DNA from 4 places in the Bacillus hominis genome. Region 1 is predicted to be linked to each of the others. Evidence: riboswitches for the same ligand, from Rfam matches in the RefSeq annotation. Region 1 holds a riboswitch; each other region holds the start of a gene.
The links. Region 1 has a riboswitch for lysine ahead of QUF93_RS16940 (amino acid permease). Riboswitches for the same ligand answer to the same signal wherever they lie in the genome.
Positions count from the first base shown of each region.

Region 1 (3,219 bases):
TAATTGTCTTTGCTATTATTGGATTTTTCGCTCAATTGATTGATGGAGCACTTGGAATGGCGTACGGAGTAACGTCTTCCTCTTTATTACTAATGTTTGGTATCGCACCGGCTGTTGCATCTGCATCGGTTCATTTAGCTGAAGTCGTTACAACTGCGGCTTCTGGTGCATCTCACATACGATTTGGAAACGTTGATAAATATACAGTTTCTAGACTTACATTACCTGGAGCAATTGGCGCATTTGTTGGGGCATGTTTTTTAAGTAATTTACCTGGCGATGTAATTAAACCGTACATTTCCTTATTTTTATTTACTTTAGGGGTTTATATTTTATTACGATTCATCATTCAAAAACAAATTGTTTCTTCAAATAAGCGTATGTCTGCTAAACAACTTGTGCCGCTCGGTCTGTTCGCAGGATTCGTTGATTCAACTGGCGGTGGTGGCTGGGGACCTATTACGACACCTGTTCTTCTTGCAAGAGGAAATGATGCTAGAAAAGTTATTGGATCTGTAGATACGAGCGAATTTCCTGTTTCACTCGCTGCAACAATCGGCTTTTTCATCTCACTTGGTTGGGAACAAATAAGCTGGGTTTGGGTATTTGCCCTAATGCTCGGTGGTATTGTTGCCGCACCAATCGCCGCATGGTTAGTACGCATCGTTCCTTCGCATTTACTTGGCGTACTCGTTGGCGGACTTATTATCTTTACGAATATACGTACATTACTTACATCATTTAAAGTTGATCCAACTATTATTACACTTTCTTATGTTGTAGTTGGTCTTATCGTTATTATCTCTATTTTCATTTCTGTCCGTAACCACTCGAAACATTCAACAATTGGATACCCAACAGATCAAAAACAAATGCTACCATAATTACGTAAAATACCGCCCGATTTACTTCGAGCGGTATTCTTTATTTTCAATCTTCCAATTTATCATCGTTTCAGTACTATTTACTCTTTTCATATGTAATTTCTCTAATACACGAATTGAACTATTGTTATCAAAGAGTGTCTCCGCCATAATCGTTTCTACTTCTCCTGTCTGAAAAGCCCACTTTATTAATTCGTCTACAGATTCTGTAGCATAACCTTTATTCCAATATTTCTCAATAAATCCGTAACCAATTTCTACTGTATGATTCTCGTTCGGTCTCCCTTTAAATCCTATATCACCTAAAACGATGTCATCTTCTTTCCGAATAACATACCACGCGCCCCACGGTAATAAATCCGCATCTTGTTTCACATTTTCTATATGCCCTAAAATATGCGGGCCACTATTGTATCCTTGATTATTAGCAATGTGAACATTCTCTTCTGTACACGGCACTATATGTAATCTTTCCGTTTTTAATTTCATTATTATTTCCCCTTTTCACTTAAAAGATAGGTTAATCATAACAAAAAAACATGATTTCAACATCAATGTCGAATTATATTTTCTGAATTTCCTTTCATTTTTAAAGGGTTTTTCATTATTTTTTGCGAAACATTTGTATAACAATTTTTTCTTTGCTTATCGTTACATAAAAGTAGGTTCGGGTGGAGTTTTGCAAACGTTTCCTAAACAATAACCGATAATTTTTGACTTTTCCTAACAAAATTCCTTGCAATATTTTCAGAAAGTCATTACAATTGCCATATATTAAAAATCTTAGCAATATATAAATCCTCATCAGTCCGATGAGGTAGAGGTTGCGACTTTTAAAAGTAGAACGGACGAGACACAGAGAATGTCACCGACCCCGTTTGAAAGGAAAAGTTGCCGAAGTTTATATTTCTTCTCTGGAAATATGGGCTGGGGCTGTCTCCGAAAGGAACAGAACTGTCACGTTTACAAAATTACCGTGTAAACGTGGGGTGCTATCTTAACGGAAGGGTATGATGGGGTGGTTATTTGTGAAACGTTCCGCCAAATTCCTTTGGCGGTTTTTTGTACTTTTCTCCCCCCGCTCCTTCCTATCTTACAAGAAAAGGAGTGTTGAACATGAATAGCGCAACGAATCAAACTACCTCTAAAACACAAACTGCACAAGGAAAAGGTGAATTAAAACGTAGTTTAAAATCAAGGCACCTTACGATGATTTCTCTCGGTGGTACAATTGGTACCGGATTATTTCTTGCCAGCGGTGGTGTAATCCACACAGCTGGACCTGGTGGTGCACTAATCGCATACGCCGCAATTGGAATTATGGTTTACTTTTTAATGACAAGCTTAGCTGAACTCGCAGCTTACATGCCTGTTACTGGATCTTTTAGTACGTATGCAACAAAATTTGTTGATCCATCACTTGGTTTTGCACTTGGATGGAACTATTGGTATAACTGGGCGATTACAATTGCTGCTGAACTAGCTGCTGTAACATTAATTATGAAATTTTGGTTCCCAGATACCCCTTCTCTTATTTGGAGTGGATTATGTTTAGCTATTATTTTCCTCTTAAACTATTTATCTGTTAAAGGGTTTGGTGAATCTGAATATTGGTTCGCACTTATTAAAGTAGTTACTATTATTATCTTTTTAATTGTCGGCTTCATGATGATTTTTGGAATTATGGGCGGCGAATCTGTTGGATTTAAAAACTTCACTGTTGCAGATGCACCATTTAACGGCGGTATTATGGCAATTATCGGTGTATTTATGGCCGCTGGATTCTCATTCCAAGGAACTGAATTATTAGGAGTAGCTGCTGGTGAAACTGCTGATCCAGAGCGTAATATTCCAAAAGCAATTCGTTCGATCTTTTGGCGTATTCTTTTATTCTATATCCTTGCGATTCTCGTTATCGGTTTATTAATTCCTTACACAACTGAAAGCCTTGCCGCAAGTGATGTAACAGTAAGTCCATTTACACTTATTTTTGAAAAAGCGGGCGTTGCCTTCGCTGCTTCTGTTATGAACGCTGTTATTTTAACGGCCGTTTTATCTGCTGGTAACTCTGGTATGTATGCATCAACTCGTATGCTTTGGGATTTAGCTCGCCAAGGAAAAGCACCAAAGTTCTTAGGTAAATTGGATAGCCGCGGCGTACCTGTTAACGCATTAATCGTAACATCGATTGTCGGTAGTATCGCTTTCATTGCTTCTTTATTCGGTGACGGCGTTGTATACATTTGGTTATTAAACGCATCCGGAATGTCTGGCTTTATCGCATGGGTTGGAATTGCAATTAGTCATTATCGTTTCCGTAAAGCATATATCGCAC
Region 1 covers NZ_JAUCFS010000005.1:2,785,529-2,788,747, forward strand. Annotated here, with positions in the region: gene QUF93_RS16930 (sulfite exporter TauE/SafE family protein) at 1-884, shown strand, start outside; gene QUF93_RS16935 (GNAT family N-acetyltransferase) at 906-1,373, opposite strand; lysine riboswitch at 1,695-1,887, shown strand; gene QUF93_RS16940 (amino acid permease) at 2,001-3,219, shown strand, end outside.

Region 2 (3,219 bases), 1.1 Mb from region 1:
AATTTCATCCATCTTTCCTTCTCCAGTAAAGCTATTTTCTTCGGTAATCTCATAGCGTTTCTGTAATTTTGGATGAAGTCTTTTATAAGAATTTCCTAGTAGTCTTTCATAAATATTAGCCATACATTATCACTTTCTCTTCCTCTTGCAATTTTTTGCACTCGGTAAATCAAAACTATTTATATAACCGACAATCGATACCCCCATAAGTAGAACGTTTAATGTAATTGGATTAAACGGCTCTGTAAAGCTTATGATATTTGTAAATCCAGCTGCTAATGTTAAGACTAGCAACAAAATAATATGCATTAAAAATAATTTTCGTTTTGGAAGTGGCAATATCCATACAACACCAAAAAATACTTCTAATAACCCAATTATTTTGAGAGCAAACATGCTATTTTCATTGGAACCAATAAGCATAGAAAGCATTTCCACTTCCTCTGGATGAGCAAAGATTATTTTCGGTACAATCCCTTGATATAACCATACGAAAGCAAATAAAAAACAAACGAGCCAATACGTAATCGTTCTTTTAATTAGCAAACTAGGATGAAGCCCCTTTTCTAACCATAATTTGAGGGCATCAAAGCTCCAAGCAGTCGCCCATCCTAATAAAGGTCGAAAAATATATGAATCAATTACATTTCCTATACGACCAAATCTCGTGTCATAATCATATTGCGTTTCAAAATGAATGTATTCTTTATTCGTTGTATACTTCCAATAACCACGCCCTATTTGTATAAGTGATAATGTATTATCTGTCCAAAATTTCAAAGAAGAAATTCTTTCACCAGTTTCTTTTCTTATTTCACCTATCGATTCACCTTCCCCAGCTATTTCAAGTCCAAATCCGATCTTTGTTTTATATAAAAACTGCTGCGGTTCTCCTTCTTTTTTCTCTAAATACGAAATTTCAGTAAAGCGAGCATCCCACTCTGTATGTATGTCTGGTTCTTGTGTATATTCCCATAGTTTTTCCATTGTTGTTTTCATTTCTGTTGCAACGTAAATAGGCTTTTTCTTACTCATTCCCCCACCTCCTAAGTACTATATTTTTAATGTACATGCAATGAATTTATTTTGCTACATTTTTCACAAACTTCTTTGTAAAAAAGAAAGAATTTAAAAAATATATAAAACACTTGATTCCCCCAAAAATTTGAATTATTATAAAACAAATGTTACCAACAACTTCATAATTCAAACACTCTCGCCTAAAACGTGAGATAGAGGTTGCAATACTTATGAGTATTCTAATGGAGACACAGAGATGTCTATGAAATTAGATGAAAGGAAGTGTTGCCGAAATCGATAAATTTCTCTGTATTTATCAATTGGGGCTGTTTTCGAATAGAAACAGAACTGTCATATATACAAAAGTGTATGTATGAAGAGCTATCTACAAAAAAGAGATATCATTTTTTATGATATTCCTTTTTTGGCGGTTTTTTTATTAGCTCCGTTTTCTGTTTCCCTTTTCCTGTAACAGCACCATCCTCACTTATTTGAGATGGTGTTTTTTGTTTTTTTCTCTGGTAACTACAGGAATATTGGGATTTATATATGTCCTAATCTATTCTTAAAAATGGACGAAAGAAGGAATTCGTAATGGAAACGATTGTACAAAAATTTGGTGGTACTTCTGTCGGAAGTGTTGAACGCATTCAACATGTAGCAAATTTAATTATTGAAGAATATGAACGAGGACATAGCATTGTCTCTGTCGTTTCAGCAATGGGAAAAAGTACGGATGAACTTGTAGCACTTGCTAACGCTATTACTGAAAATCCAAGTAAACGTGAAATGGATATGCTCCTATCTACAGGAGAACAAGTAACCATTTCATTATTAACAATGGCACTACAAACAAAAGGTTATAACGCAATTTCATTAACAGGATGGCAGGCTGGTATTACGACAGAATCTGTACATAATAGTGCACGGATTACTGATATTAATACTGGTCGTATTCAGTCTCACCTTACTGAAGGCACGATTGTTATAGTAGCTGGTTTCCAAGGAGTAAGTGAAGAAAATGAAATTACAACGCTTGGACGAGGTGGTTCTGATACAACTGCTGTCGCATTAGCTGCGGCACTAAAAGCAAAAAAATGTGATATTTATACAGATGTGACCGGCGTATATACGACTGATCCACGAGTTGTACAAGATGCTTATAAATTAGATGAAATTTCTTATGACGAAATGTTAGAACTTGCCAACCTTGGTGCTGGCGTATTACACCCACGCGCTGTCGAATTTGCTAAAAATCATAACGTAGTTTTAGAAGTTCGCTCAAGTATGGAACAAGAAAACGGAACAATTGTAAAAGGAGAATGTACCATGGAACAACAATCAATCGTTAAAGGTATTGCATTTGAGGATAATATTACACGCGTCACAATTAAAGGATTAGAACAAGGTGCACTTTCAACAGTTTTCTCTACATTAGCAGCAGCACATATTAATGTAGATATTATTATTCAAAGTATTACAAATGAAGGAACTGTCCACCTCTCCTTCTCAATCCATTCTAATGATTTAAGAGAAACATTAGAAGTATTGGAACAAAATCAAGAAGCACTTCACTATGAATCTGTAGAACATGAAAATCATTTAGCGAAAGTATCAATTGTAGGATCAGGTATGGTATCTAATCCAGGTGTCGCTGCGAATATGTTCACTACTTTAAAAGAAGGCGGTATTCATATTAAAATGGTGAGTACATCTGAAATTAAAGTATCAGTTGTCATTGACCGAATTCACTTAGTAGATGGTGTTGAAGCACTGCATCAATCATTTATGGCGAAAATTGAACCTTTAGTGCAAATGATTTAATTTCTGCCGGTAAAACTTACAACAAATTATATTAATCTATTTCCTTCCTATATAAATAGAAAGCTGTTCACATAGAATTTTAAAACTCTATGCAGACAGCTTTTTATCTTGTTATCAATATTCATAAATCACTATAAAACAATTAAATTATTCATTATATCCTTTCCTAGGAAATATACATGACTCTTCTCACTTCTTATCACAAATATCCTTTTGCTATTCTCCTTGAAAAAACAATCTATCTTCATTCAAAATAACTTTTTTCACGTCAGAGTAAAAAAGGGAGAGTAGCTCTTATTCCACAGCTACTCTCCCCCACACTTATATTAAAACAGATGAATGTTTTCTTTCTTGCAAGCTTCACGTAAATCGTCA
Region 2 covers NZ_JAUCFS010000005.1:1,663,673-1,666,891, reverse strand. Annotated here, with positions in the region: gene QUF93_RS10960 (DUF4166 domain-containing protein) at 1-123, opposite strand, end outside; gene QUF93_RS10955 (DoxX-like family protein) at 130-1,035, opposite strand; lysine riboswitch at 1,226-1,412, shown strand; gene QUF93_RS10950 (aspartate kinase) at 1,615-2,844, shown strand; gene asnA (aspartate--ammonia ligase) at 3,171-3,219, opposite strand, start outside.
Region 2: linked by a shared signal. The riboswitch ahead of QUF93_RS10950 (aspartate kinase) and the one ahead of QUF93_RS16940 (amino acid permease) in region 1 are both predicted to bind lysine.

Region 3 (3,219 bases), 1.4 Mb from region 1:
CTTCTTTCTCATTCACACCAGCTCTTTAATACGTATGCGATCGTTCCCAATAATATTTTCATATGTTTCACGCTCTACAACAATTTGTGATGTCCCACCTTTTGCAAAAACGACAGCTGGTCTACGAATACGATTATAATTATTCGCCATCGAGTACCCATATGCACCTGTACATGAAATCGCTAGTAAATCAGAAGAAGCAACTTTCGGGAGATTAATATCCCAAATAAGCATATCTCCACTTTCACAGCATTTCCCAGCAATCGAAACGAGTTCCTCATTTTCATCATTTCCTCGATTCGCCAACATTGCCTCATAACGAGCTCCATATAGAGCCGGTCTTAAATTATCTGTCATTCCACCATCGACTGAAACATATTTTCGAATGCCAGGAATATCTTTCACCGATCCGACTGTATAAAGTGTTGTTCCAGCATCACCTACGATACTACGACCTGGTTCAATCCATATTTCTGGAAGCGGATATTCACATAGTGTAAATTGTTCGCTTATCGTACTCGTTACAGCGTGCACATACGTTTCAAGTGTTAACGGTGTATCTGATTCCGTATAACGTATACCGAAACCTCCGCCCACATTTAATACTTTCATCACATAATGTGTTCGCTCTCTCACTTCTTCTAAAAATTGGCGGAGTACTTCAATTGCTCGAACAAATCCAGCCGTTTCAAATATTTGGGATCCAATATGCGAGTGAATTCCTAACACATTATAATTTGATTTTTGCAAGGCAAGCTCAATTGCTTGCATCGCTTGACCATTTGAAACACCAAATCCAAATTTCGAATCCTCTTGACCTGTTGTTATATATTCGTGTGTATGTGCCTCTACTCCAGGCGTTACACGGATTAATATGTTCACAAATTTCCCATGTTGCACTGCTAAATCATGTAAAATTTCTAATTCTAAGAAATTGTCTACTACAAAACAACCGATATTTGCCTGAAGAGCCATAATCATTTCTTCTTCTGTTTTATTATTTCCGTGAAAATGAATACGCGATGCAGGAAACCCTGCTTGGAGCGCAGTATATAATTCTCCTCCAGAAACAACATCTAAAGACATATTCTCTTCACGAGCTACTCGGCACATCTCCATGCACAAGAACGCCTTGCTAGCATATGCTACTTGATAAGAGAAACCACTTTCTTTAAAAGCACGATGAAACGCACGACATTTCCCTCGAATTGACTCTTCATCGTATACATAAAGTGGTGTTCCGTATTCTTTTGCTAGTTGCGTCGTATCGCACCCTCCAATTTCTAAGTGTCCTTGCCCATTGATTCGGCTTGTGCCGTGTAAATACATTTGAATTCCTCCCTTATTTCCTCTAAAACTCATAACCCCAATCTTCTATTCATTGCAGCACGCTTTTAGATAGACAAAAAACGCGCGGAACAATGTTCACACGCGTTTCTTATTAGGAAAAATATATATTGAAAAAATAAACGAGTTGTTATCTTCTCAAATAAGAAACCGCATCAACATCTCCAAATAGCTCTCCATAAAATAAATATTATGACAGTACTACATTTATTCAATGTAGTCCCAATATAAGAATAAGGTGGTCATTCTTATATTTCGGCAATAGTCCCTTTCAACCTATGATCACAGATTCCACTAAATCTCACATAGCTTACTCTTTCCTATCGCGGCCTCTACCTTTGAGAGTAGATGAGGTAAGTCTATTTAATTTTCAAACATCTAATGTTGCTATTAACAATACCAAAGGAACATTTTATTTGTCAAACAATTTTTTATATTGTTTTTTTACAGTTTAGTTTCGCATCGTTTGGTAAGCGCTTTACTATAATCTTTGTTACTTCCCATTCGCCTTCTTCGTTATTAAATGTAATTGCTACTTTTTCAAATGGGGGAAGAATTTTCCCTCCAACCTGTTCATACTTCGTTACTTCAATAATTGCTTGAAATAAATATGTACCACTATACACTTTTTTTATACTAATAATTTTAGGACATTGATAAGGTTTCAAGGTCCCATATTGTTTTTCAATTGCTTTATTTATTTTTGGAAATAAAACAGAATAAAGTGCATCTTCCATAAGGGGTGCATCATATTGGGCTATTGACACACTCGGTGAAGCAAAAAGCATAAAACTAATGCATACTATAAAATATAATAATTTTCGCATCATAACCTCCTTATCATTACGCAATACTTTCCATGTTTAACGAATGATAATAATCATACATAGAAATTCCATTTTATTGTCTCCCACTTCGCTTTTTCTACTCAATTGTTGCAAAAAAGGCCCACAACCCTCTTTTATTTTCGTATAATGATACTCATAGTATAATAATCATAATAATAAAGGACTGTTCGTATATATAAAGTGAGACACTTTTCAAACAAACTCACAGGAACTGTCATGATTTTAAGAGAGGAGTATATTATGCTAAAACATTTGTTTCCAAAACTGCGATTTGCACTCGTTGCAGTCGTTTTATTATGGATTAAAACATATATTGTGTACAAGCTAGCATTCGATATTAAAATTGATAACTTCTTTGAAGAATTTATGCTTTTTATTAATCCACTAGCTTCATTACTTTTATTTTTCGGTTTCGCTTTACTTGCATCTAAGCACCGCAACCGAATTATTATTGGAATTAGTTTTGTTCTGTCATTTATTTTATTTGGAAATGCAATGTTTTACGGGTTTTATGATGATTTCGTTACTTTCCCCGTTTTATTCCAAACAAATAATATGGCTGATTTAGGAACGAGCATTAAAGAACTCTTTACGTATAAAACATTACTTTTATTTGCGGATGCAATTATTTTAATGTTTATATCACGTAAATTCCCGGCATTTTGTGACAAAACACCACTTTCACGCTCTGAAAAGCGAACTTTCTTTAGTGGTGTAACAGCGATATTGGCACTGCAAATTGTCGTTTCAGTTATTTATAAGCCACAAATGTTCTCACGCTCATTTGACCGTCAAACTGTCGTGAAAAATTTAGGTTTATACACATATCATCTATTTGATATTACACTCCAATCTAAATCTTCAGCTGAACGTGTATTTGCAAGTGGGGACGGATTCTCTGAGATTAAAAACTATACTGACGCAAAAGATAAACACGTAGATAAAAACTTATTTGGAGCTGCAAAAGGGAAAAATGTAATTTTAATTTCAATGGAATCTACACAAAGTTTTGTTATTAATAAAA
Region 3 covers NZ_JAUCFS010000005.1:1,357,225-1,360,443, reverse strand. Annotated here, with positions in the region: gene lysA (diaminopimelate decarboxylase) at 13-1,329, opposite strand; lysine riboswitch at 1,509-1,690, opposite strand; gene QUF93_RS09315 (DUF3888 domain-containing protein) at 1,779-2,174, opposite strand; gene QUF93_RS09310 (LTA synthase family protein) at 2,436-3,219, shown strand, end outside.
Region 3: linked by a shared signal. The riboswitch ahead of lysA (diaminopimelate decarboxylase) and the one ahead of QUF93_RS16940 (amino acid permease) in region 1 are both predicted to bind lysine.

Region 4 (3,219 bases), 2.0 Mb from region 1:
TAATAAAGATATTCCTTTAGAAGGATCCGTTTTAAGAAACTTGGCGTAATAATATGCACCTACACATGAGACGAAGATGAAGCTATATAGTAAACCGTTAATCATACGTGCAAAATATGTGATGGCATTTTGAATATGTTGTTGAAAGCGAGAGCTCCATAGTGATTCGATTGACATGTTTTTCACCTCTTTTTTCTATTATATATGTTTTATTAAGCAAAAAACGAGCAAATTGCGTTACGCAACTTGCTCGTTTTTCTTTTCTTTATTTTTTTTCTGATCACGATTCATTAATGGATAGAAGGCAAAGCCAATTACGAATAGACCAATTCCGAGAAGGAATGTTTTAATATCGGATGCGCCTGTTTTAATAACCCATAGTGCATAGCAAAGTGCGATAACTGCGACTATGCCATCTGTAATTCTTGCCCGCATTTCATTTTTATACGTTTCACCAGTTGCGACTAGTTTTAACTGGAAGATTGGTGAAACGAGATATGGAATGAGATAGGCCAGTGTTGATACGGTAATAACGAATGTATAAGCTTCCGCAATGGTTCCTGATAATGTTGAGAATAAGAACACTTGCGACATAATGTTTGTTAATCGTAGTGAATGAATTGGACTTCCTTTTTTATTTGTTTTTGCGAAGAAGGAAGGGAAGAAACCTTCTTTTGCTGCTTGATAAGGTACTTCTGAGCTTAATAAAATCCAGCCTAATATGGAACCGAATAGGGAAGTAAGAGCAAGTAATGCCATAAGTTTCCCGCCGCCGTGACCCATTGCAGCGTTTAATGCATCTGCTAATGGACGTTCAGAAGCTTGTAATTTATCAACGTGAAGTACACCCATTGTTAAAATTGTAATTCCTAAATAAATTGCAACTGTTATTAGTAAACCAGCAACAGTCGCACGTTTTACCGTTTTGGGAGAGGTAGCTCGGTTTGATAAAAGAACGGCTGATTCAATCCCGATAAATGCCCAAAGTGTTGTAAGAGCAGCTAAGTTTACTTGTGAAAGGAGACCATGTGATACGCCTTCTTTATCGATCATCGGTGTGTACCATTGCCCAAATTTTGAAGCTTCGAATGCAAATAACGTAACAATGATGAATAGAAGGAATCCGGTTACTTTCGTTGTTGTTGCAAGGAAGTTTAATTTCCCAGCGCCGTTTACACCGTTTGTTAAAATTAAATGTGTGCCCCATAGTAAGACAGAACAAATAGTAAATGTAATTAGTTTTCCAACTTCTATATTGAAAGAGCCGATTGAAAACAATAGTCGTGTATCTTTCATAATCGGGAAGAAGAGCGATAAATATCCCGCAAAAGATGTGATAATGGCAACGTTACTTGCCCAGTTTGCAACCCAATATCCCCATACTATGCTGAAACCAGCCATTTTTTTCTTTTTTGGTGATGAGAATAAAGCATATGCATGACTTTGTGGTCCTGTCGTTAAATCAGGACGACGAATTGCTAAATTACCGAAAACAAGAGCTAGCATTAAAACACCAAACCCTGTTGTTAACCAAGCTAAAGTAACACCGAGAGGGCTAGCTGTTTGTGCCAACGTACTTGGCACCATGAAAATACCAGCGCCAACCATGTTACCGACAACGAAAGCTGTTAGTACCCAAAAGCCCCATTTTTTTTGTTGCATAGAAAATACCTCCAAAGTTAGTATAACCAAGTCAAGCGAGGAGATATGTATGTCTTCCGATTAGGGAAGAGAAGTTCCAAACAAAACAAAAAAAGCACGTAATTTGCCGCTACATGCTTTCTATCTTATAAGAAACCCACGACATACCTCTCGATAGCTCTCCACAAACGAAACGTTTGTGACAGTTCTGCACTTATTAAATGCAGACCCAGCAAGTGTGCATGGTGGACACGACTTACTTCGGCAATCATTCCTTTCTCATTTCTTCATCAATGCCACTACATCTCCTGAAATGATACTCTTAATGACTGCAACCTCTACCTCACCGAGATACGAATGAGGATTTAAATATTAAATTAACGTATTTAAGAGTAACAAATGAATTTTTATACGTCAATGGATATAGCAATAATCAGATTATAGAGAAGAGTTTGTGATTAAAAGGGAGAGGGATTATTATGTAATATTGAATTTTCATAATATAATAAATGTTATTAGCGCTAGATGATTGAAAAGGGGATGAAGTATATGTCTACATGTCATAAACATTCAGTAATAGGTGTGTTAGATTCGGGAGTTGGGGGATTAACAGTTGCGAGTGAGATTATGCGTCAATTGCCTAAAGAGAGCATTTACTATATTGGTGATAATGAGCGTTGTCCGTATGGGCCAAGAAGTGTAGAGGAGGTACAATCTTTCATATTTGAAATGGTTGAGTTCCTCAAGCAGTTTCCATTAAAAGCTTTAGTGGTAGCATGTAATACTGGTGCAGCTGCTGCATTGACTGATTTGCAAGAAGCACTTTCTATTCCAGTTATTGGCGTTATACATCCGGGAGCAAGAGCTGCAATTAAAGTGACAAAGAAAGGGAGAATTGGAGTAATTGGAACTGTAGGTACGATAAAATCTAATATGTACGAACAAGCATTACACGAGCTGGATACATATTTGGAAGTGCATAGTCATGCATGTCCGACTTTAGCTACAGTTGTAGAAAATCAATTAGAAGACACAGCATATGTAATGCAGCAAGTGAAACAAGGTTTACTGCCATTAACGAAAGAAGATATAGATACGTTAATTCTTGGGTGTACGCATTATCCACTGTTAGAGTCCTATATAAAAAAGGAGTTAGGAGAGGCTGTGACGATTATTAGTTCTGCAGAAGAAACAGCGATAGAGTTAAGCACCATTTTACAGCACAAAGGAATTCTGTCTGACAATCTTAATCCAAAGCATCGATTTTTTACGACAGGCTCTGTTTCATCATTTGAACATATTGCTGAGCGATGGCTAGGGTATCAAATTTCTGTAGAATGTGTGAATTTACCTATGGAAAAACAACTCGTGAACTAAATTGTATAAAAAGAAGCTGATCTAAAACTAGATCAGCTTCTACATATAAGATTAAACTAAGTTTAATACAGTTACTTTTTCGCGTGTCATAGACTCAAGGCTCTTACGAATACCTTGTGCGCCCATACCTGAACCTTTTACACCGATGAATGGGAAGTGGTCAGGGCCGCGCTCTGTGCGTCCGTTAATTTGAACAGAACC
Region 4 covers NZ_JAUCFS010000005.1:821,931-825,149, forward strand. Annotated here, with positions in the region: gene QUF93_RS06690 (ABC transporter permease) at 1-177, opposite strand, end outside; gene QUF93_RS06695 (amino acid permease) at 238-1,662, opposite strand; lysine riboswitch at 1,809-1,990, opposite strand; gene racE (glutamate racemase) at 2,191-3,018, shown strand; gene gapN (NADP-dependent glyceraldehyde-3-phosphate dehydrogenase) at 3,070-3,219, opposite strand, start outside.
Region 4: linked by a shared signal. The riboswitch ahead of QUF93_RS06695 (amino acid permease) and the one ahead of QUF93_RS16940 (amino acid permease) in region 1 are both predicted to bind lysine.